3 regions of the Aquitalea sp. ASV11 genome follow, and region 1 is predicted to be linked to each of the others. Evidence: predicted binding sites of a transcription regulator. Region 1 holds the regulator's gene; each other region holds the start of a gene.
What was found. The regulator FNR, encoded in region 1, switches genes on or off when oxygen is low (the NO sensors DNR and NnrR bind a similar motif). The targets are predictions, from matches to a motif close to TTGATNNNNATCAA.
Positions count from the first base shown of each region.

Region 2: JHD62_RS06280 (FeoA family protein) is a predicted target of FNR. The motif match lies at 1,024-1,037, and genes of this name have one in related genera.
Region 3: JHD62_RS14415 (4-hydroxyproline epimerase) is a predicted target of FNR. The motif match lies at 5,212-5,225, and genes of this name have one in related genera.

Region 1 is NZ_JAELUD010000008.1:4,694-11,163, reverse strand. It holds gene JHD62_RS04450 (inositol monophosphatase family protein) at 1-738, opposite strand, end outside; gene JHD62_RS04445 (RNA methyltransferase) at 880-1,644, shown strand; gene JHD62_RS04440 (DUF1853 family protein) at 1,622-2,554, shown strand; gene JHD62_RS04435 (flavodoxin family protein) at 2,551-3,009, shown strand; gene fnr (fumarate/nitrate reduction transcriptional regulator Fnr) at 3,135-3,881, opposite strand; gene hemN (oxygen-independent coproporphyrinogen III oxidase) at 3,994-5,400, shown strand; gene JHD62_RS04420 (Rrf2 family transcriptional regulator) at 5,497-5,970, opposite strand; gene hmpA (NO-inducible flavohemoprotein) at 6,055-6,470, opposite strand, start outside.
Region 2 is NZ_JAELUD010000012.1:60,626-67,095, reverse strand. It holds gene dcd (dCTP deaminase) at 339-908, opposite strand; gene JHD62_RS06280 (FeoA family protein) at 1,098-1,358, shown strand; gene feoB (ferrous iron transport protein B) at 1,355-3,124, shown strand; gene JHD62_RS06270 (dihydroorotate oxidase) at 3,247-4,185, shown strand; gene JHD62_RS06265 (class III extradiol ring-cleavage dioxygenase) at 4,233-5,012, opposite strand; gene katG (catalase/peroxidase HPI) at 5,574-6,470, opposite strand, start outside.
Region 3 is NZ_JAELUD010000046.1:2,611-9,080, forward strand. It holds gene JHD62_RS14395 (branched-chain amino acid ABC transporter substrate-binding protein) at 1-98, opposite strand, end outside; gene JHD62_RS14400 (FAD-binding oxidoreductase) at 200-1,462, opposite strand; gene JHD62_RS14405 (aldehyde dehydrogenase (NADP(+))) at 1,466-3,037, opposite strand; gene JHD62_RS14410 (dihydrodipicolinate synthase family protein) at 3,105-4,052, opposite strand; gene JHD62_RS14415 (4-hydroxyproline epimerase) at 4,111-5,037, opposite strand; gene JHD62_RS14420 (AraC family transcriptional regulator) at 5,345-6,124, shown strand; gene JHD62_RS14425 (alpha/beta hydrolase) at 6,303-6,470, shown strand, end outside.

The DNA.
Region 1 (6,470 bases):
GTTGGCGGCCACGATGTCGCCAGATTCCATCCATTCCTGCTCGCCGGTCAGGTCGGTGACGATGCCACCGGCTTCCTGCACGATCAGGCTACCCGCAGCGATGTCCCACGGCTTCAGGTTCATTTCCCAGAAACCGTCCACGCGGCCACAGGCCACATTGCACAGGTCGAGCGAGGCTGCGCCTTCGCGACGTACGCCGGCAGTCTTGCCCAGTACATCCTTGAGCATGCCCAGGTACTGGTCGATATAGCTTTGGTCGGATACCGGGAAACCGGTGGCGATTACGCATTCATTCATCATGAAGCGCTTGGAAACACGGATGCGGCGGTCGTTGAGGAAAGCGCCAACACCACGCGAGGCGGTAAACAGATCGTTACGGCTAGGGTCGTACACCACGGCCTGCTGCACCTGGCCCTTGTGCGCCAGTGCGATGGAGATGGCGTATTGCTGGTGGCCATGCAGGAAGTTGGTGGTGCCGTCGATGGGGTCGATGATCCACTCGTATTCGGAGGAGCCCACGCCTTTGGCGCCGGACTCTTCTGCTAGAATGGCGTGCTTGGGATACGCCTCGAGAATCATGTCCACGATGGCCTGTTCGGCAGCGCGGTCCACGTCGGTCACAAAGTCATTGTGCTTTTTCTTCTCTACACGAATGGTATCGAGGTTAAGCGACGCGCGCTGGATTACACTGCCAGCACGGCGGGCGGCTTTAACCGCGATATTGAGCATCGGATGCATTGACGGCCTCTAGAACGGATAGCAGATGTCAGCCAACATGGCTCGACATCTGTCAGTAACAATCTGGGTTAAGGAACAAAAAAAGCCGGCGCGAGCGCGCGGGCTTTTTGATATGCCCGCCATTTTAATGTGAAACTGCTGATGAATAAACCCCAAGTACCTGATTTTCTGAAAAACATTCGCATCGTGTTGGCTCGCCCCAACCATCCGGGCAATATCGGTTCGGCCGCACGGGCGATGAAAACCATGGGGCTGACCCGCCTGTATCTGGTTGAACCCAAAGTGTTTCCCAGCGATGAAGCCAATGCACTGGCCTCCGGCGCGGTGGATGTGCTGGAGAGCGCCACCGTGGTGGCGAGCCTTGCCGAAGCGCTCAGCGACGTCACCGTGGCCTGCGCGCTCACCAGCCGCCGCCGCGAGCTGACCACGCCATTGTCCACTCCGCGCGAAACCACGCCGGAACTGGTGGCCCGCGCGCGCGATGGCGAACAGGTGGCGCTGGTGTTCGGCAATGAAACCTTCGGCCTGTCGATTGAAGAAGTGGAGCAGTGCAACCGGCTGGTGACCATTCCGGGCAACCCGGATTACTTCTCGCTCAACCTGGCCATGGCAGTACAGGTGATGACTTACGAGCTGTTCAGCCATACCGGCGTTGATGTGGAATACCTGCGGCCGGAAAGCGAAACCGCCAGCCTGGGCGAGGTGGAAGGCTTCTGCCAGCATCTGGACCAGACCATGGACGCCATCGGCTACTACCGCCGCCGTAACAGCGAGCGACTGATGCGCCGCATGCGCGCGCTGTTCAACCGGTCCGGCATGCTGCGCGACGAGGTGGACATTCTGCGTGGACTGATGAAGCAGATCCAGCGCGTGGCAGACGGCCATGAGCACGGCGGCGAATCCTGATTGCGGTTTTTATCTGCCTTACACGCAGCCTGCGCTGCGTGATCTGGCTTTCTTGCTGACCGCCCCTTCCCCCTGGGATAGTGGCTGCAATCTTTCGCCACAACGCCTGCTGGGCCCGGATGGCCCGGCCTTGCTGGCCGCACTGGAACAAGACCCGGCACCGCTCTATGCCTGGCTGGCCGAGCAGCCCTGTCGCCGTCTGGGCCACTATGCCGAGCGCTTGCTGGCTTTCTGGTTTCACCTTGCGCCCCATATCGAGCTGGTGGCCGCCAATCTGCCGCTACGGGACGCCAGTGGCCGCACCATTGGCGAATTTGATTTCCTGATCCGGCTGGATGGCGAACCACTACACGTGGAGACTGCCAGCAAATTCTATCTGCAATTGGGTGCCGGCCCGGACAGCCTGGTAGGCCCCAGTCTGCGCGATGCCTGGCTGCTGAAGGCGGGTAAATTGCAGGCGCAGTTGCAGTTGTCCCGCCACCCCTTGGCCCGTCGCGTATTGCCGCCAGGCTTTGTGGCCTGCGCCAGTCAGGCCCGGCTGGCCGGCTGGTTTTTCTATTCCCGCCCGACACGTCCCGCCCCGCCACTGGCTGCGGATCAGCTGCAAGGCTGGTTCAGCCCGCTATTGCAGCCCTGGCCCAGTACCAGCCCGGCATCACGCTGGTTGTGGTTACCACGCTTGAACTGGCTGGCTCCGGCCCGTGTGGCCGAAGCCGAAGTGCGCGAACAGCACAGCCTGCAGCAGGAATTGCGCCAGGCCCTGGTGCCGCAACTGGTGGCAGAGCTGCTGCCGCTGGGCGATGGCTACTGGGAGGAGGTGGCGCGCGGTTTCGTGGTGCCGCCAGGCTGGCCCGAAGCAACACGCCTGCAAGCATTGATGGCCACGTTGCCAGGGAGTCCTGCAGCATGAAGCGCTTGCTGTTGTTGTATGCCAGCCAGACCGGCCGCACCTTGCAGCTGGTTGACGCCGTGCGCGCCAGCGTAGCGCAACTGGCGGATGACCTGCAGTTCAACTGCCTGCCCGCCGAGCAGGCCACACTGGATGACTTGCTGACAACAGACGGCATCGTGCTGGCAACGCCGGAGAATTTTGGCTATATGGCGGGCAAGATGAAAGATTTCTTCGACCGCACCTTCTACCCCGCGCAGGGCCTTACCGAGGGGCTGGCCTGCCTCTTGCTGGTGTCCGCCGGTAACGATGGCATGGGGGCTGTGTACGCCATGCGGCGCATCATCGCCGGCTATGGCTGGGACGAAGTGCTACCCGCCGTGGTGGTACGCGGCGAGCCGGACGCCGCGCAGCTGGCTGAAGTGGCGGAACGGGCCGAGCAACTGGTGGCCGGCATGCTGATCGGGCGCTGGTAATACCTTGACCGGAAGAGTTAGTGCTTGCGGAGAATGGCGTGCCTGCCCGGATGGGCGGAAGATGCAAAAAGGGCGGTAAGGCGCATTGCGCCCACCGCCCGGATGGCTGTTACCGTGCTGTCGGCTTACACGCCGTTGGCGTGGGTACAACCGGAGATCAGGTCCTTGAGTGCATCGGCCTTGATCAGCTGGATGTGCTTGTGGTCCACGCTTAGCCAGCCTTGTTGCTGGAACTTGGATAGCGTACGGCTGACGGTTTCCAGTTTCAGGCCGAGGAAGCTGCCGATTTCCTCGCGGCTCATGCGCAGGATGAAATCGTTGGCGGCAAAGCCGCGGGTGGACAGACGCTGTGACAGGTTCAGCAGGAAGGCAGCCAGACGTTCTTCTGCCTTCATGTTACCCAGGAGCAGCATGACGTTCTGGTCACGCACGATTTCGCGGCTCATCAGGCGGAAAAAGTGGTGTTGCAGGCTGGGAATGTCGCGCCCCAGGCTTTCCATGCGGTTGAAGGGCAGTTCGCAGACTTCGCTGTCTTCCAGGGCAATGGCGTCGCAGCCATGCACATTGGACGAGATGCCATCCAGGCCCATGAGTTCGCCGGACATCAGAAAGCCGGTGACTTGTTCACGACCGTCCTGGCTTGCCACGCTGGTCTTGAAGAAACCGGTGCGCACGGCAAACAGCGATTTGAAGGCTTCGCCACTGCGGAACAGGTATTCACCGCGCTTGAGGCGGCGGCTCTGACGGATAACTGCATCCAGCTGTGTCATTTCGTCGCGGTTCAGCCCGATGGGCAGGCAGAGTTCGCGCAGACTGCAGTTGGAGCAGGACACCTTCAGTGCGTGCAGAGTGTGTTGGTGTTGGTCTGACATCGCGTGTTTTGTACAACCCTGTAAAGAAGCTTGACCCTTGTCAAAGCGGAATTCGCACGTTTTCCGCAAATTTACCAGTCCACCTGACGTTTGACTATCAATACCCGACGACATGCACACCACCCATCCGTTTTCGCCTACCCACTGTGAGTTCGACCGAGCATTGATCGAACGTCTTGATGGTTCCGGCCCAAGATACACTTCTTACCCCACCGCCGACCGGTTTACCCCGGCATTCGGTGAGAAGGACTATAAACACTGGCTGAAGCAACGCCACCTGGGCATGCATCAGAACGCAATATCATTGTACGTTCATATACCGTTCTGTAATACGGTATGTTACTACTGCGGCTGCAACAAGATCATTACCAAGGACAAGAGCCGTGCCGACCGCTACCTCGATTACCTGGAAAAGGAAATCAAGCTGGTTGCCGCCTCGCTTGGCTGCCGGGAAAAGCTGATCCAGCTGCACTTTGGCGGCGGTACGCCGACCTTTCTGTCCGACGAGCAGCTGGACCGCCTGATGACCATGTTGCGTGCCCACTTCGAATTTTTGCCGGAGGGAGAATATTCCATCGAGATCGACCCGCGCAAGGTGGGTCGTGAAACCGTGCATCACCTGGCGCGACTGGGCTTCAACCGCATGAGCGTGGGCATTCAGGACTTCGACCCGCAGGTGCAAGCCGCGGTGAACCGGGTGCAAAGCGAGGAAGAAACGCTGGAGGTGATCGAGGCTGCGCGCGAAGCCGGCTTCAAGTCGGTCAGTGTGGACCTGATCTACGGCCTGCCGCTGCAAACCCGCGAGTCGCTCAAACGCACGCTGGACAAGGTGATTGCCATTGGCCCGGACCGGCTGGCGCTGTACAACTATGCCCATTTGCCCACCGTGTTCATGCCGCAACGGCGCATCAACGAGGCGGACCTGCCAGCAGCCAGCACCAAGCTGGACATCCTGCAGGACGCGGTAAAGAGCCTGGCGGATGCAGGCTATGTATTCATTGGCATGGACCACTTTGCCAAGCCGGAAGATGACCTGGCCATTGCCTTGCGCCAGGCGCGCCTGCAGCGCAATTTCCAGGGCTATTCCACCCATGCCGACTGCGACATGATCGGCCTTGGCGTGTCGTCCATCGGCAAGGTTGGCCCCTGTTACAGCCAGAACGAGAAAGACCTGGACAGCTATTACGCCGCGCTGGACGAAGGCCGGCTGCCGGTAATGCGTGGCATGGTGCTGGATCAGGACGACATCCTGCGTCGCGGCATCATCCAGGCGCTGATGTGCCGCTTCTCGCTGTCGGTGGAAGCCATCGAGCAGGTGCACGGCATCAATTTCGCCGAGTATTTCGCTGCCGAGTTGCCAGCCATCCGCGAGTACCACAAGCTGGGCCTGCTGACCTTTGACGGCGACTTCCTGATGGTGGAGCCCAAGGGGCGTTTCCTGATCCGCAATATCGCCATGCTGTTCGACCGCCATTTGCGTGAACGGGAAACCAAGGCGCGATATTCCAAAACCATCTGACGGTTTTGTTCAGACTGTTTAAAGGGTTATCCCCTAAAAAAGCAGCAAAAAAAGCCCGCAGGTAGCGGGCTTTTTCATTGAAAAAGTGATGGTTTTTTACAACACATCCGGTATGGTTTTTCCGGCTGACTGTGCTTTAGGACTGCGATGCAGACGAATGATGGCCTCGCCGGTAGGGCTGGCAATCACGTCGCGCAGCGTATAACTGTCCAGTGTGCTGAAAAATGCCTGCATGCCCACATCCAGCATGGCCTTGAGCTGGCAGTCCTGACGCAGCGCGCAAGGCGGTTCGGCGCAGTCAATCAGCGGCACATTGCCTTCCAGCGTGCGGATGATGCCGCCCAGGCGGTAATGCTCGGGCGGCTGGGCCAGCGCCAGCCCGCCACCCTTGCCACGGCTGTTGTTCAGCCAGCCTTGCACGCCCATGAAATGCACCACTTTCACCAGGTGATTGCGCGACACCTCGAATCGTTCGGCAATTTCGCTGATGGTGACCGGTTGCTCCCGGTCGCGGTGCGTCAGGTACATCAGCACGCGCAGGCCAAGGTCGGTAAAGCGGTTCAGTTGCATGGCAGTAAAGTGGGCTGGGAAAGTGCCGCGCAGGATACTCCGCAGCGCGGCAGCTCACAATGCGCAGCGACAAACAAAGCCGTTTCAGTCTGTGCGCATGGCATTGGAGCCAAACACTTCCATGTGGATGCGCGTAGCTTCTACCCCGGCCTCGCGCAGCTGGCGGTGCTGTTGCTGGATGAAGCCTACCGGGCCGCACAAATAATAGTCGGCATCCGGCAGCAGGGCATGGGTACGGATGGCATCGGCATCGATACGGCCTTGCTGATGGAAGTCCACACCAAGGGTATCGTTTGCGGCCGGGGTTTCATAAAACACGCGCTGTTGCAGCTGCGCATGCTGCTGCGCCAGCGTGCCGACTTCCTGCTTCATGGCGTGAACCGCCCCGTGACGTGCGGCGTGCAAATAGCGGATGGGGCGCGACTGAGCACTGGCCAGCAAGTGCTGCAGCATGGACAGCAGCGGAGTCTGGCCCACCCCGGCACTGATCAGCACCACCG
Region 2 (6,470 bases), on a different contig from region 1:
GGGTCAGCATGTGCTGGCCCTGTTCTGTTTGGCCTGATACTGGTTCTCAATGTGTCATCTGCATTGTCATTTAAAATCCAATGAAATTATATTTTTCATTCAATATGCAAATGTAATTTTTTTAGCGCAAAAAAAGGGGCGTTACGGCAAGGGGGAACCGCGACACCCCAAGAAGAAACTGTAAGAAAGGCTGATTGACTTGCATGGAAAACTATTTCGTACAGTTCATCCTAGAACAAGGCGGCAATAATGCGAGCGGCTTTTGATTACACATCAAACAAAAAAGGACAGCGATCGCTGTCCTTGTCTTTGCTGCTGGCCGGGCTGACCATGTGTATTCAAGGGCGTGGCAGGGTAACGCCAACCTGGCCCATGTATTTGCCGGCGCGGTCGGCATAGGACACATCACACACTTCGTCGGACTCGAAAAACAGCACCTGTGCCACGCCTTCATTGGCATAGATTTTGGCTGGCAACGGGGTGGTATTGGAAAACTCCAGCGTGACATAGCCTTCCCATTCCGGTTCGAAAGGGGTGACATTGACGATGATGCCACAGCGTGCATAAGTCGATTTGCCCAGGCAAACCGTCAACACCGAACGCGGAATGCGGAAGTACTCTACCGTGCGGGCCAGCGCAAAGCTATTGGGCGGAATGATGCAATAGCCTTTGCCGGAGACTTCAACAAAAGAATCGGGGTCGAAGTTCTTCGGGTCGACAATGGTGCTGTTGATATTGGTGAAAACCTTGAATTCATCGGCACAGCGAATATCGTAGCCATAACTGGAGGTGCCGAAGGAAATCACCTTCTCGCCATTGACGTTCTTGATCTGGTTGTACTCAAACGGCTCGATCATGTTGTGATCCTGCGCCATACGGCGGATCCACTTGTCGGATTTGATGCTCATGGTCGGGGGTCCGTTACGGAAATTGGAGATGAGCCAGATTCTAAACGCTATGCCGCATCAGGGCCACATTTGCAACCGGATTTACCTGCGCTGTCTGTTACCCGGCCTGAGCCGATTGATATGGCTCAAGGGTTGGCATCATCCTGCCGTGCAAAGCCTTACAGGATGGAGGGATTATTGCGTACAATAATGCATATTATTCGCGTTATTGGGCTGCACATGGTGTCACTCGACAAGTTTCCGCTGGGGTGTAAGGGGGTGGTGGACAGTCTTGAACTGTCTGATGAGGCATTTCGCCGTATTGCAGCATTTGGCTTGATTCCGGGCAGTCGGTTCAGTTTGTCGCGCCGCGCACCATTCGGCGGGCCTCTGGTATTGGAAGTAGGCTGCACGCGGTTCTTGCTGCGTCGCAGCCTGGCACGTTTCATTCAAGTCAAGGTGGCTGAATGAAGCGTTTTGCCCTGATTGGTCTGCCCAATACCGGCAAGTCGACCTTGTTCAATCGTCTCACCGGCATGTCACAGCGGGTAGGTAACTGGCCCGGACTGACGGTGGACCTGACCAGTGCGCGTGTGTTGCTGGGTGGCAGCATGGTGGAGTTGGTGGATTTGCCCGGCGTCAACGACCTGACCGGTTATACCGACGATGAAGCCGTGGTTCGTGATGTGCTGATGAGTACGGCATTCGATGCCGTGGTGCTGGTGCTGAATGCCGCGCAGCTGGACCGTCAGCTACCGCTGGCGATGCAGATACTGGCCAGTGGCTTGCCTGCCGTGGTGGTTTTGAACATGGCGGATGAAGCCCGGCTGATGGGGATCAAACTAGATGTTGATGCCTTGCAGCACAAACTGGGCGTATCTGTGGCGCTGGTTTCTGCCAAGCGCATGGAAGGCTGGCCGCGCCTGATGGACATGTTGAACAGGCAGGCCTCTGGCACAGAGCCCGCCGTGCATGCCCAGCTGGACAAGGTACCGGAAACACAAGAAGCCATTGCACTGGCGCATGCGCGCTTGCAGGGAGTATGGAGCTTGCCGCCGGTGCTGCCGGTAGGCATGACCGAAAAGGTCGATGCCTGGCTGATGCATCCATGGCTGGGTTTACCGCTGTTTTTCGGTTTCATGGCCTTGCTGTTCAACCTGACCTATCAGATTGGCACACCATTGCAGGACCTGGTTGGCTCCGGACTGGATTGGTTCAAGGAAGCTGCGCTGGGGCACTGGCTTGCGCCATTGCCGGCCATTGTGCAAAGCCTGCTGCTGGATGGTATCTGGCAGGGTGTATCCACCGTTCTGACCTTTGCGCCCATTCTGTTCGTGTTCTTCATCCTGATGGCCATGGTGGAAGATAGCGGCTATCTGGCACGCGCCGCCTATCTGACCGATGCCTTCATGGCTCGCCTGGGTCTGGATGGCCGTGGCTTCGTGATGCAGCTGATGGGCTTTGGCTGCAATGTCCCCGCCATTCTGGGAACGCGGGTGATGCGCGAGCGCAAACAGCGCTTGCTCACCATGTTGATCATTCCCTTTTCGCTGTGTTCGGCCCGCTTGCAGGTGGTGGTGTTCTTTTCCGGCATCCTGTTCCGGCCACAGCAAGCGCCCTGGGTGCTGCTGCTGTTGTACCTGCTGAGTTTTGCCGTCGCGATTTTCACGGCCTGGGTGTTCAAGCATCGTTATCGCGGCAATGAAGCATTTTTGCTGGAGCTGCCGCCTTACCGCCTGCCCGGCCTGCGCCATATGCTGATCCGGGCGACGGGTGAAGTGCGTGCCTTTCTCGAACTGGCCTCCAGCTTCATCCTGATGGGGGTGGTGCTGGTATGGCTGGTGTCCCATATCCCGGCGGGTCATGACAAGACACTGGCGGATATGTTGGGCAGTGTGATGGCTCCGGTACTCGACCCGATTGGCATCCGCCACGAACTGGCCGTTGCCCTGCTGGTGGGCTTTGTGGCCAAGGAAATTCTGCTCGGCGGTCTGGCAGTCATTTACGGCGTGCCGGAAGCCGGCCTTGGCGCAGCTTTGCTGCACCACCTGGACTGGGCTTCGGCCATGAGCTTTCTGATTTTCACCCTGATTTATGTGCCTTGCCTGTCCACGGTAGCGGCCATTCGTCGTGAATCGAAAAGCCGCGCATTCACTGCGCTGTCGGTGGCATGGTCGGTGTTGCTGGCCTGGGTCATCGCTTTTGTCTTCTACCAAGGGGTGCACGCCTTGCGCTGATGCGCCCTGTATTGTCAGAAAACGGCCGCTTGACGGCCGTTTTTCATGGCGCTTGACGTGGCGCAGTACCCGCTTTGCCAGCGGCGCTCAGACTGCGCATTTTGATGGTGAGGCGAGCGATCATGCAGCTAGACCTTTCTGTTTCCTGGCTTGGTCTGACCATGACCAACCCTCTGTACAATGCTTCGGGTGTAATGTGCCGCTCGGTGGAAGAACTGGAGCAAGTCCGTCATTCGGCTGCCGGTGCTGTCATCAGCAAGAGCTGTACCTTGCAGCCCAGAGAGGGCAATCCGGAACCGCGCTACTGCGCAACGCCGCTGGGCAGCATCAACTCGATGGGGCTGCCCAATGCAGGGTTTGATTATTATCTGGACTATGCGCGTGCTTATCCGCATGAAGCGGGAAAACCCCTGTTCCTGTCCTTGTCTGGCATGAGCCTGCAAGACAATCTGCAGATGCTGGCCAGCTTGGCCGAGCAGGGCCTCCCCTGTATCCCGGAAGTCAATCTGTCCTGCCCCAACCTGCCTGGCAAGCCTCAGCTGGGCTACGATCCTGCAGCTTGCCTTGCAAGCCTGCAGGCCATGAGTGATGTGTATCCCGGTGTGTTCGGGGTCAAATTACCTCCTTATTTTGACCCGGTGCATTTTGATCAGATGGCCGCGGTTCTCAATACCTTCCCGCGTTTGCGCTTTGTTACCTGCATCAATTCGATTGGTAATGGACTGGTGATCGACCCGGAGCATGAGTGCGTGGTGATCAAGCCCAAGGATGGGCTGGGCGGGCTGGGTGGGGCTTATGTATTACCGACGGCACTGGCCAATGTGCGCGAGTTTGTCCGGCGCTTGCCGGACAAGCATGTGGTGGGCTGCGGTGGCATCAGCAGTGGTCAGGAGGCATTCATGCATATTCTGGCCGGCGCCACCGCCGTGCAGATTGGCACCTGCCTTTATGAGGAGGGGGAGGGGGCTTTTGCCCGCATCCTGCAAGAGTTGGCCACGTTGATGGAAACAAAAGGTTATCAGTGCCTGGCTGACTTTCGTGGCAAGCTGAAAACCCTGTGATAGCCGGTTTACGGTACAGGCCCCATGGTCAGGGGCCTGTTGCCTGATCAGTCAAATTGCCAGCACGCCATGGACAGTGAGCCCATGCGCCAGTCGTCGTGCAGTTTTACCGGCGCGCTATTGTCCGAGGCTGCGCCCATCATCACCAGCAGGGGATTGAAGTGTTCGTCGGTGGGGTGATTTTCCCTGGCCAGCGGTGCCTTCTGTTTCCAGTTGATAATGTCCTGCTGACGGTTTTCCAACAATGCCTGGTCCATCCATTTGGCAAAAGCTTCGGCCCAGGCTGGCGGCGTACTGCCATCGCGGCTCAGTTGCCAGAGATTGTGGGTATAGCTGCCAGAACCGACGATAAGTACATTGTCATTGCGCAGGTCCCGTAGCGCACGCCCCATCTGGAAATAGGTCTCCCCACTTGCGTTATGTGGCAGGGACACCATCACGAGCGGGATATCTGCTGCCGGGTACATCAGCATCAGTGGGGTCCACATGCCATGGTCCAGCGCGCGCTGGTCGGTGGTGCCTACTTTGAGACCGGCATTGCGTAGACGGTCTACCACTTCTGCGGCCAAGGCGAGGTCGGTGCTGGCCGGATAGCGCAAGGTGTAGAGTGCGGCCGGAAAACCACCAAAGTCGTACATGGTCTCTGGCTTGGCGACCAGGTTGACGGTAGGAATATTGGTTTCCCAGTGCGCGGAAACCACCACAATGGCTCGGGGGCGCGGCAGCGTTTCACCCAGCCGGGTCAGAAAGTGGCGTGTCGGGCTGTCTTCCAGCGGCAGAGTAGGGGCGCCATGTGAAATAAACAGTGCTGCTTGTCGGGTGCTCATGATTGTCATGCCTGTGCTAATTGCCATGTGAACAGCTTAAAGCGATTGCCATGTTAAAAAAATGGCTATTTCTTCATTAAATTATTTACTAATAAGAAATAGTGATGCTGTCCGGGCTGGCAAGACAGTAAAGCATTAAGTCTAACCCGTCTGCTGCTGGTTGAATGACGTGCTGACTCCTGCTGGTCCTTGTACCACAGACCCAATCATCCAGCCCCAGCCACTGCAAACAATCAGTAATCCGGCAATTACGCGAATCTGGTGCCATCTGGCGGCAGGTTTGCGGTAGTTGTGTTTGTCTTGGGGCATGACACTCTCCTGTTGTAGTTGGTATTTGTATTTTAATGATAATTATTCGCAAGTAAAATTTATAATATCTAAACTTCAATTGCTATTTTAAATTGCAACCTGTACTGGATAGGCTGCTGCTGTTATCGCCAGAGTGAGAGCAGGCATGGCCTTGCAGGTGAAAGTGCGTAGCAGCAAATGAAAAAGCGGTACCGCCGGTGCTGGCGATACCGCTAGGGGCAAGCAGGCAAGTCCTGCCTGTCGGGAGGCTGATTAGCTCAGATCAAAACGATCCGCGTTCATTACCTTGGTCCAGGCGGCAGCAAAGTCCTTGATGAATTTTTCCTGATTGTCATCCTGGGCGTACACCTCGGCATAGGCACGCAGAATCGAATTGGAGCCAAACACCAGATCTACCCGTGTTGCCGTCCATTTCAGCGCACCGCTGCGACGCTCGCGAATTTCGTACAGATTCTGCCCAGCCGGCTTCCAGGTGTAAGCCATGTCCGTCAGGTTGACAAAGAAGTCATTGGTCAGCTGGCCCGGTTTATCGGTGAATACGCCGTGCTTGCTGCCGGCATGGTTGGTATCCAGAACGCGCAGGCCACCAATCAGAACGGTCATTTCATTGGCAGTCAGACGCATCAGTTGAGCGCGGTCCAGCAGCAGTTCTTCGGCGCTGACGATGTAATCCTGCTTCTGCCAGTTACGGAAGCCATCTGCCAGCGGTTCCAGTACGGCAAACGATTCGGCATCGGTCTGCTCGGCAGTGGCATCGCCACGACCTGGTGCAAACGGCAGCGTCAGGGCATGGCCTGCCGCATGTGCGGCCTGCTCGATACCGACATTGCCACCCAGCACGATCACATCGGCAATGCTGACGGAAAACTCACTGGCAATACCTTCCAGTACAGTCAGTACCTTGGCCAGGCGAGCTGGTTCATTGCCTTCCCAATCCTTTTGCGGAGCCAGACGGATGCGTGCACCATTGGCACCACCGCGCTTGTCCGAACCACGGAAGGTGCGGGCGCTATCCCAGGCTGTGCTGACCAGTTCGGCCACGCTCAGGCCACTGGCGGCAATCCTGGCCTTGACGGCATCGACATCATAGTCGCGGCGGCCTGCCGGTACCGGGTCTTGCCAGATCAGCTCTTCTCGCGGGACATCCGG
Region 3 (6,470 bases), on a different contig from region 1:
ACCGTATCGGCATGTGCGGCAGCAATGGCAAACGGGGCCATCATGCCGCCCAGTGCCACTACCCGGCCAAGTTCTGCAAACAGTTTCTTTTGTGCCATGTCATTTCTCCTTTGACGCTGCATTCATTCAAGAGAAACCAGCTGATTTCCCCTGTTACTGCTCTCCTGCCATGACCGGTCTGCGCCGGTGTCTGGCAGGATCAAAACCGTTGCAAACGGTAGGGCTGCATATCTGTTTCCGCTGCGCGGCCCTGCAACAAATCACTCAGCAGCACTGCCGTGGTGGCGGCCAGGGTGAGGCCCAGATGGCCATGCCCGGTGGCAAACCACAGGCCGTGCTGCCCTGGGGCCGGGCCGATGATGGGCAAGGTATCCGGCAGCGAGGGGCGGTTGCCCATCCACACCGTCATGCCCTCAGTGGAAAAATCGCCGACGATGCGCCGCGCCTTGTCCAGCAGGATGTGGGCGCGCCGCCAGTCGGGTGGCGCATCACGGTGTGCCAGCTCTACCGTGCCGGCCAGGCGCAGGCCGCCACCCGCCATGGGCAAAATGACAAAGCTCTCGCTGGCGCACTGGATGAAGTGGTGCAGCTTCACTCCGGCCCTGGGCAGGTTGACGTGATAGCCGCGCTCGCTTTCCAGCAGCACGCGGTAGCGGTGCTGACGGGTAAAACGGTCGCTCCACACGCCGCAGGCAATCACCGTGGCAGCCGCCTGCAGGCGGCCATGGCCAGCTGTTTCCACCCCGCTGACTCTCCCGCCCTGCTCCAGCGTAGCCAGCACCTCATCCTGCACAAAGCGTCCACCGGCACGGACAAAGGCATCGAACAGGCCACGGCTGAAGGTGTAGGGATCGTCCACATGCGACCAGTCCGGCACCCGCACCGCGTATTGCCATTCCTCGGCCAACAGCGGTTCTTGTTCCAGTAACTGGCTGCGTGACAAGGCCTGCCACTGCACGCCGTGACGGCGCTTTTCCTGCCAGGCGGGCAAGGCGGCATCGAACTCCTGCTGATTGCGGTACAGGGTGAGGTTGCCGTGGCGTCGCCACATGGCCGTGAGCCCGGCCTTGTCTATCAGCGTGGCGTAGTCCTGATTCACCCGTGCCAGCAAGGCAGACAGATCGCGGGTGAGTGTGGCCACCCGGCTGGGACGGCTGGCGGCAAGAAAGCGCAGCAGCCAGGGCATCAGGCTGGGCAGGTAGCGCCAGCGCAGGGCCAGCGGCCCCAGCGGGTCCAGCATCCAGCCCGGCACCTTGCGCAGCACGCCGGGTTCGGCCAGCGGTATCACATCGCTGATGGCAAAGGCACCGGCATTGCCATAACTGGTTTCCATGGCCGGTTCGCCACGGTCCAGCAGGGTGACGGCAAAGCCTTCCAGCCGCAGTTGCAGCGCAATGGCAATACCGACCACACCGGCCCCCACCACGATGACTTCGTCTCCCGCAACAAGGGTGTCGGCCATGGCTCAGGCCTCCCGCACGCCATCCAGCAGGCGCGGCAAGCCCTGCGGATTCTCATGTTTCAGGGCTGTTGGCAGCAGTGCATCCGGCAGGTCCTGATAGCACACCGGGCGCAGGAAGCGCTGGATGGCTGCGGTTCCCACCGAGGTGGAGCGCACATCCGAGGTGGCCGGGAATGGCCCGCCATGCACCATGGCGTCACACACTTCCACCCCGGTAGGCCAGCCATTGACCAGGATGCGGCCAGCCTTGCGCTCAAGCACCGGCAACAGGCTGCGTGCCAGCGCGATATCTTCGTCATCCAGTTGCAGCGTGGCAGTCAGCTGGCCTTCCAGTGCCTCGGCCAGTTGCAGGCGTTCTGCCTCATCACGGCATTGCACGATCAGCGCGGCCGCGCCGAACACCTCGGCCTGCAAGGCCGGATTGGCCAGGTATTCCGCTGCACTTACCCGCAGCAGCTGTGCCTGGCACTGGTTGGGCCCGGTGGGCAACACACCCCTGGCCACGGTGCTGGCGTGGCGGGACAGGCTGTCCACCCCGTCCTGATACGCCGCCCAGATGCCAGGCGTCAGCATGGTTTGCGCCGCACTGTGTTGCAGCAAATCAGCCGCGCTGGCGACAAACTGTTCCAGCGCCGGCCCTTGTACCGCCACCAACAGGCCGGGGTTGGTACAGAACTGCCCTGCTCCCTGCGTAAGCGAGCCGACAAAGCCCTGTGCCAGCGCATCCCCACGGGCCTGCAAGGCAGCGGGCAACAGGAATACCGGGTTGGTGGAACTCATTTCCGCATACACCGGAATCGGCTCCGCACGCTGCTGTGCGGTCTGACACAGCGCCAGGCCGCCAGCACGCGATCCGGTAAAGCCCACCGCCTTGATGCGCGCATCATTCACCAGTGCCTGCCCTACTTCGCGGCCACTGCCAAACAGCAGCGCGAATACCCCGGCGGGCAGGCCGCACTGTTGCAGCACGCGCACAATGGCCTGGCCCACCAGTTCGCTGGTGCCGGGATGGGCGCTGTGCGCCTTGACGATGACCGGGCAACCGGCCGCCAGTGCCGAGGCGGTATCGCCCCCGGCCACCGAAAACGCCAGCGGAAAGTTGCTGGCTCCGAATACGGCCACCGGCCCCAGCGGGATCTGGCGCTGGCGCAAGTCGGCACGCGGCAGCGGCTGACGCGCAGGCTGGGCCTGATCGACCCGCACATCCAGCCATTCACCAGCCCGTACGGTACGGGCAAACATGCGCAGCTGGCCGCAAGTGCGGGCCCGCTCGCCCTGCAAACGGGCCTGCGGCAAACCGGTTTCCAGCATGGCGCGTTCAATCAGCGCATCGCCCAGCGCTTCGATTTCCCCGGCAATGGTTTCCAGCAACTGCGCCCGCAGTGCCGGCGTGGTTTCGCGGTAGGCATCAAAGGCGGCCCAGGCGAGGCCGCACACCTGTTCCACCTGAGCCTGATCGCCCCCGGCATAGCCCGGTTGCAGTGTCTGTCCGCTGGACGGATTGATGGCGTGCAGTACTTCACGCGTACCGCTGACGGATTGCCCGCCAATCAGCATCTTGCCTGTCAGATTCATGAGATTTCCTGCTTGAAGTAAAAGCCCGGCCACGCAGTTGGCGTGGCACGGCTGCTCAGGGTCTGGCTCAGGCCACATTCAGCCCGGCCGACCAGTCGCGATACCAGTTGCGGAACAGCGTGTACTGGGTTTCGGCATAACGGCGCTGGGCTTCAGTCAGGGTGTCGGTTTCGTTGAAGTGCAGGCTGTATTCGGTATCCCCGTTCAGCACCATCAGGTACTTGTAATACAGCACCAGATCGCAGCCTTCATCGAAGGAGGACAGCACCGCCAGCGCGGATTCCAGCTCACGCGCCTGACGACGGGCCACTGCGTCACCCTTGGCAGCCGCCTTGCTCAGCGCAACCAGATGCAGCACCTCGCGCGGCAGCGCATTGCCGATGCCGGTAATGGCACCGGTGGCATTGCAGTTGACGAAGCCATGCACCACCTGGGTGTCCACCCCCACCATCAGGGTGACCTGATCATCCTGCGAGGTGATGTGCTCGGCGGCGTAGCGCATGTCGGCGGCACCGCCGAATTCCTTGAAGCCAATCAGGTTGGGATAGCTGCGACGCAGCTCGAAGAACAGATCGGCGCGGGTGGCAAAGCCGTAATAAGGGCTGTTGTAGATGACTGCAGGCAAATCGGGTGCGGCAGCCAGAATGGCGGAGAAGTGGGCTTTCTGGGCAGTCGGCGATGAACCACGCGACAGCACGCGCGGAATCACCATCAGGCCATGTGCACCAACGCGGGCGGCATGGGCGGCATGGGACACGGCCTCGCGGGTGTTCACCGCACCGGTGCCGACAATGGTAGGCACACCGGCAGCCACCAGCCGGGCCACGCCTTCCTGACGCTCGGCTTCGGTCAAGAGCGGCCAGTCGCCCATCGAGCCGCAATACACCACCGCGCTCATGCCGGCGGCAATCAGCTCACGGCCCTTTGCTACCAGCGCGTCAAAGTCCGGCTTGCGCTCGGCGGTACACGGGGTCATCAGGGCCGGGATGCAGCCGGTGAAAATGTTGTCGCTCATTGTTTTGCTCCTTGCAGCTTGTATGTGTGTATGGGGTGATGTCTGTGCAGCGCGGGGCTCAGATGCCCCAGGCGAAAGGGTCTTGCGGGTCGATCAGCAGGGTGCTGCTGGCGGTGACCCAGGCGCGGCCGGTAATGAAGGGGCGAATCAACTCGCCCTCGCGCTGGTAATGGCCGATGAACTGGCTGCCGGTAATGCTGGCCTGCACCCAGTGCGCGCCTTCGGCCAGCTTGCCGTCGGCTGCCAGACAGGCCAGCTTGGCGCTGGTGCCGGTGCCGCAGGGCGAGCGGTCGTACGCCTTGCCGGGGCACATCACGAAATTGCGGCTGTCGGCGCTGGCATCGTCGGCAAACAGCTCCACGTGGTCGATCAGCGCGCCATCGGCCCCGGTGATGCCCTGTGCTTCCAGCGCTTGCAACATGGTCCAGGTGAAGGCTGTCAGCGCTTCCACATTGGCCATTTCCAGCGTCATGCCGTGTTCGGACACCAGGAAGAACCAGTTGCCACCCCAGGCAATGTCACCGTAAAACACGCCGTAGCCGGGCACGTTCACCGCCACCTGCTGGCGATAGCGGTAAGCCGGCACATTGCCCAGCGTCACCGCGCCATCCTCATGCAGGGTGGCGCTGACCTGTCCCACCGGGGTGTCGATCTTGTGCACGCCCGGTGCAATCAGGCCCTGGTAATGCAGCGAGGCAATCAGGCCGATGGTGCCGTGGCCGCACATGCCCAGATAGCCGGTGTTGTTGAAGAAGATCACCCCGCAAGTGGCGTCCGGCGACACTGGCGGGCAATACAGCGCGCCCACCAGCACCTCGCTGCCACGCGGCTCCAGCAAACAGGCGCGGCGCCACTGGTCGTGCTGCTGGCGCAATGCTTCGCGCTGATAGGCCATGCTGCCGCCGCCAATATCGGGAAAACCGCGCATCACCAGCCGGGTGGGTTCGCCGCCGGTGTGGGAGTCGATGATGTGTATCTCTTGCATAAGCTTGTCCATTCGGTAAGACCCTGAATGACGGTCGGCAGGCATGCCCATGGGTTTCCCCAAGGCATGAATCAAGAAAACAACACCATGCAGGACATTGATTCCATTGCATCTTCACGCCAAGACCGTCTTCGTCAGCACCTGCATAGAATGGCGTTATTGCTGCCGGGAATCTTGATGCTTATCATCAGCGACAATGACGAAATCGGCACAATTGCTGTTTTTGCAGCACAATGGGCAAGACAGGACTGTGCCGCCATGCCCGGTGACAGACCGGACAAACGCACAAGACAAGGAGGGGAAAACCATGACAGGGGAACTGCTGGACAGCATTGCCAACTGGCAGCAACAAACGCGTCCGGCCAGCCTGGACAGTCTGCTGGGCGCACTGGGACCGCTGCTACCGGTACTGAACCTGATCCCCAATGCCGCCATCTTCATCAAGGACGCACAGGCCCGCTATCTGCTGGCCAACCAGACACTGGTGGAACGCTGCGGGCTGAAAAGCCTGCAACCCTTGCTGGGCAAGACCAGCGCCGAGGTGTTTCCCTCGCAGCTGGGGCCGGGCTATACCGCGCAGGACATCAAGGTGTTGAAGGACGGGCTGGTACTGGAAAGCCAGCTGGAACTGCATTTGTTCAACAGCCGGGAGCCGGGCTGGTGCCTGACTTACAAATGGCCGCTGTACAGTGCGGCGGGCGACATCATCGGGCTGATCGGCATTTCGCTGGATTTGCAGGCCGCCAGCAAGACCCACCCCGCCTACACCCGGCTGGTGGCGGTGGACGAGTTCATCCGCAGCCACTTCAGCCGTTCCATCAGCATGGACGAGCTGACCGCCATTGCCGGCGTCTCCCCCGCCCAGCTGGAACGCTACTGCAAGAAAGTGTTTCACCTGACCCCGCGCCAGATGATTCACAAGGCCAGGCTGGAACACGCCCACCGCCTGCTGCACGGTGACATGGCCATCACCGATGTGGCACTGCACTGCGGCTATACCGACCACAGCGCCTTCAGCCGCCAGTTCAAGGCGCTGACCGGCTTTACCCCGCGCATGTATCGCCAGCAGTTGGCCGGCAAGCCCTGAGCCAACCGGCCTCAGCTGCGCTACGGTGCTGCAACCGCACCGTCTTGCCAGAGGATCGGGCAAGAAATGTCGAGGATTCATGTACCGGCTTGCGCCACACCTCCTGAACAATACGCAGCAACACGTGGCAGGAAAATCTGCCCTCTTGCACGCCATGCCTTCACTCAGGAGTCACACCATGCAACTCACGCGCAAAGCCTTCTTGCAATCCGCCCTGCTGGCCTGCACGGCCTTCTTTATCAGCGCCCTGCCTGCACAGGCAGCAAGCAGCACATCCTCTGGAGAAAACATGCTTCATCTGACCCAGGAATGGGACAAAACCTTCCCGCAAAGCAACAAGGTCGAT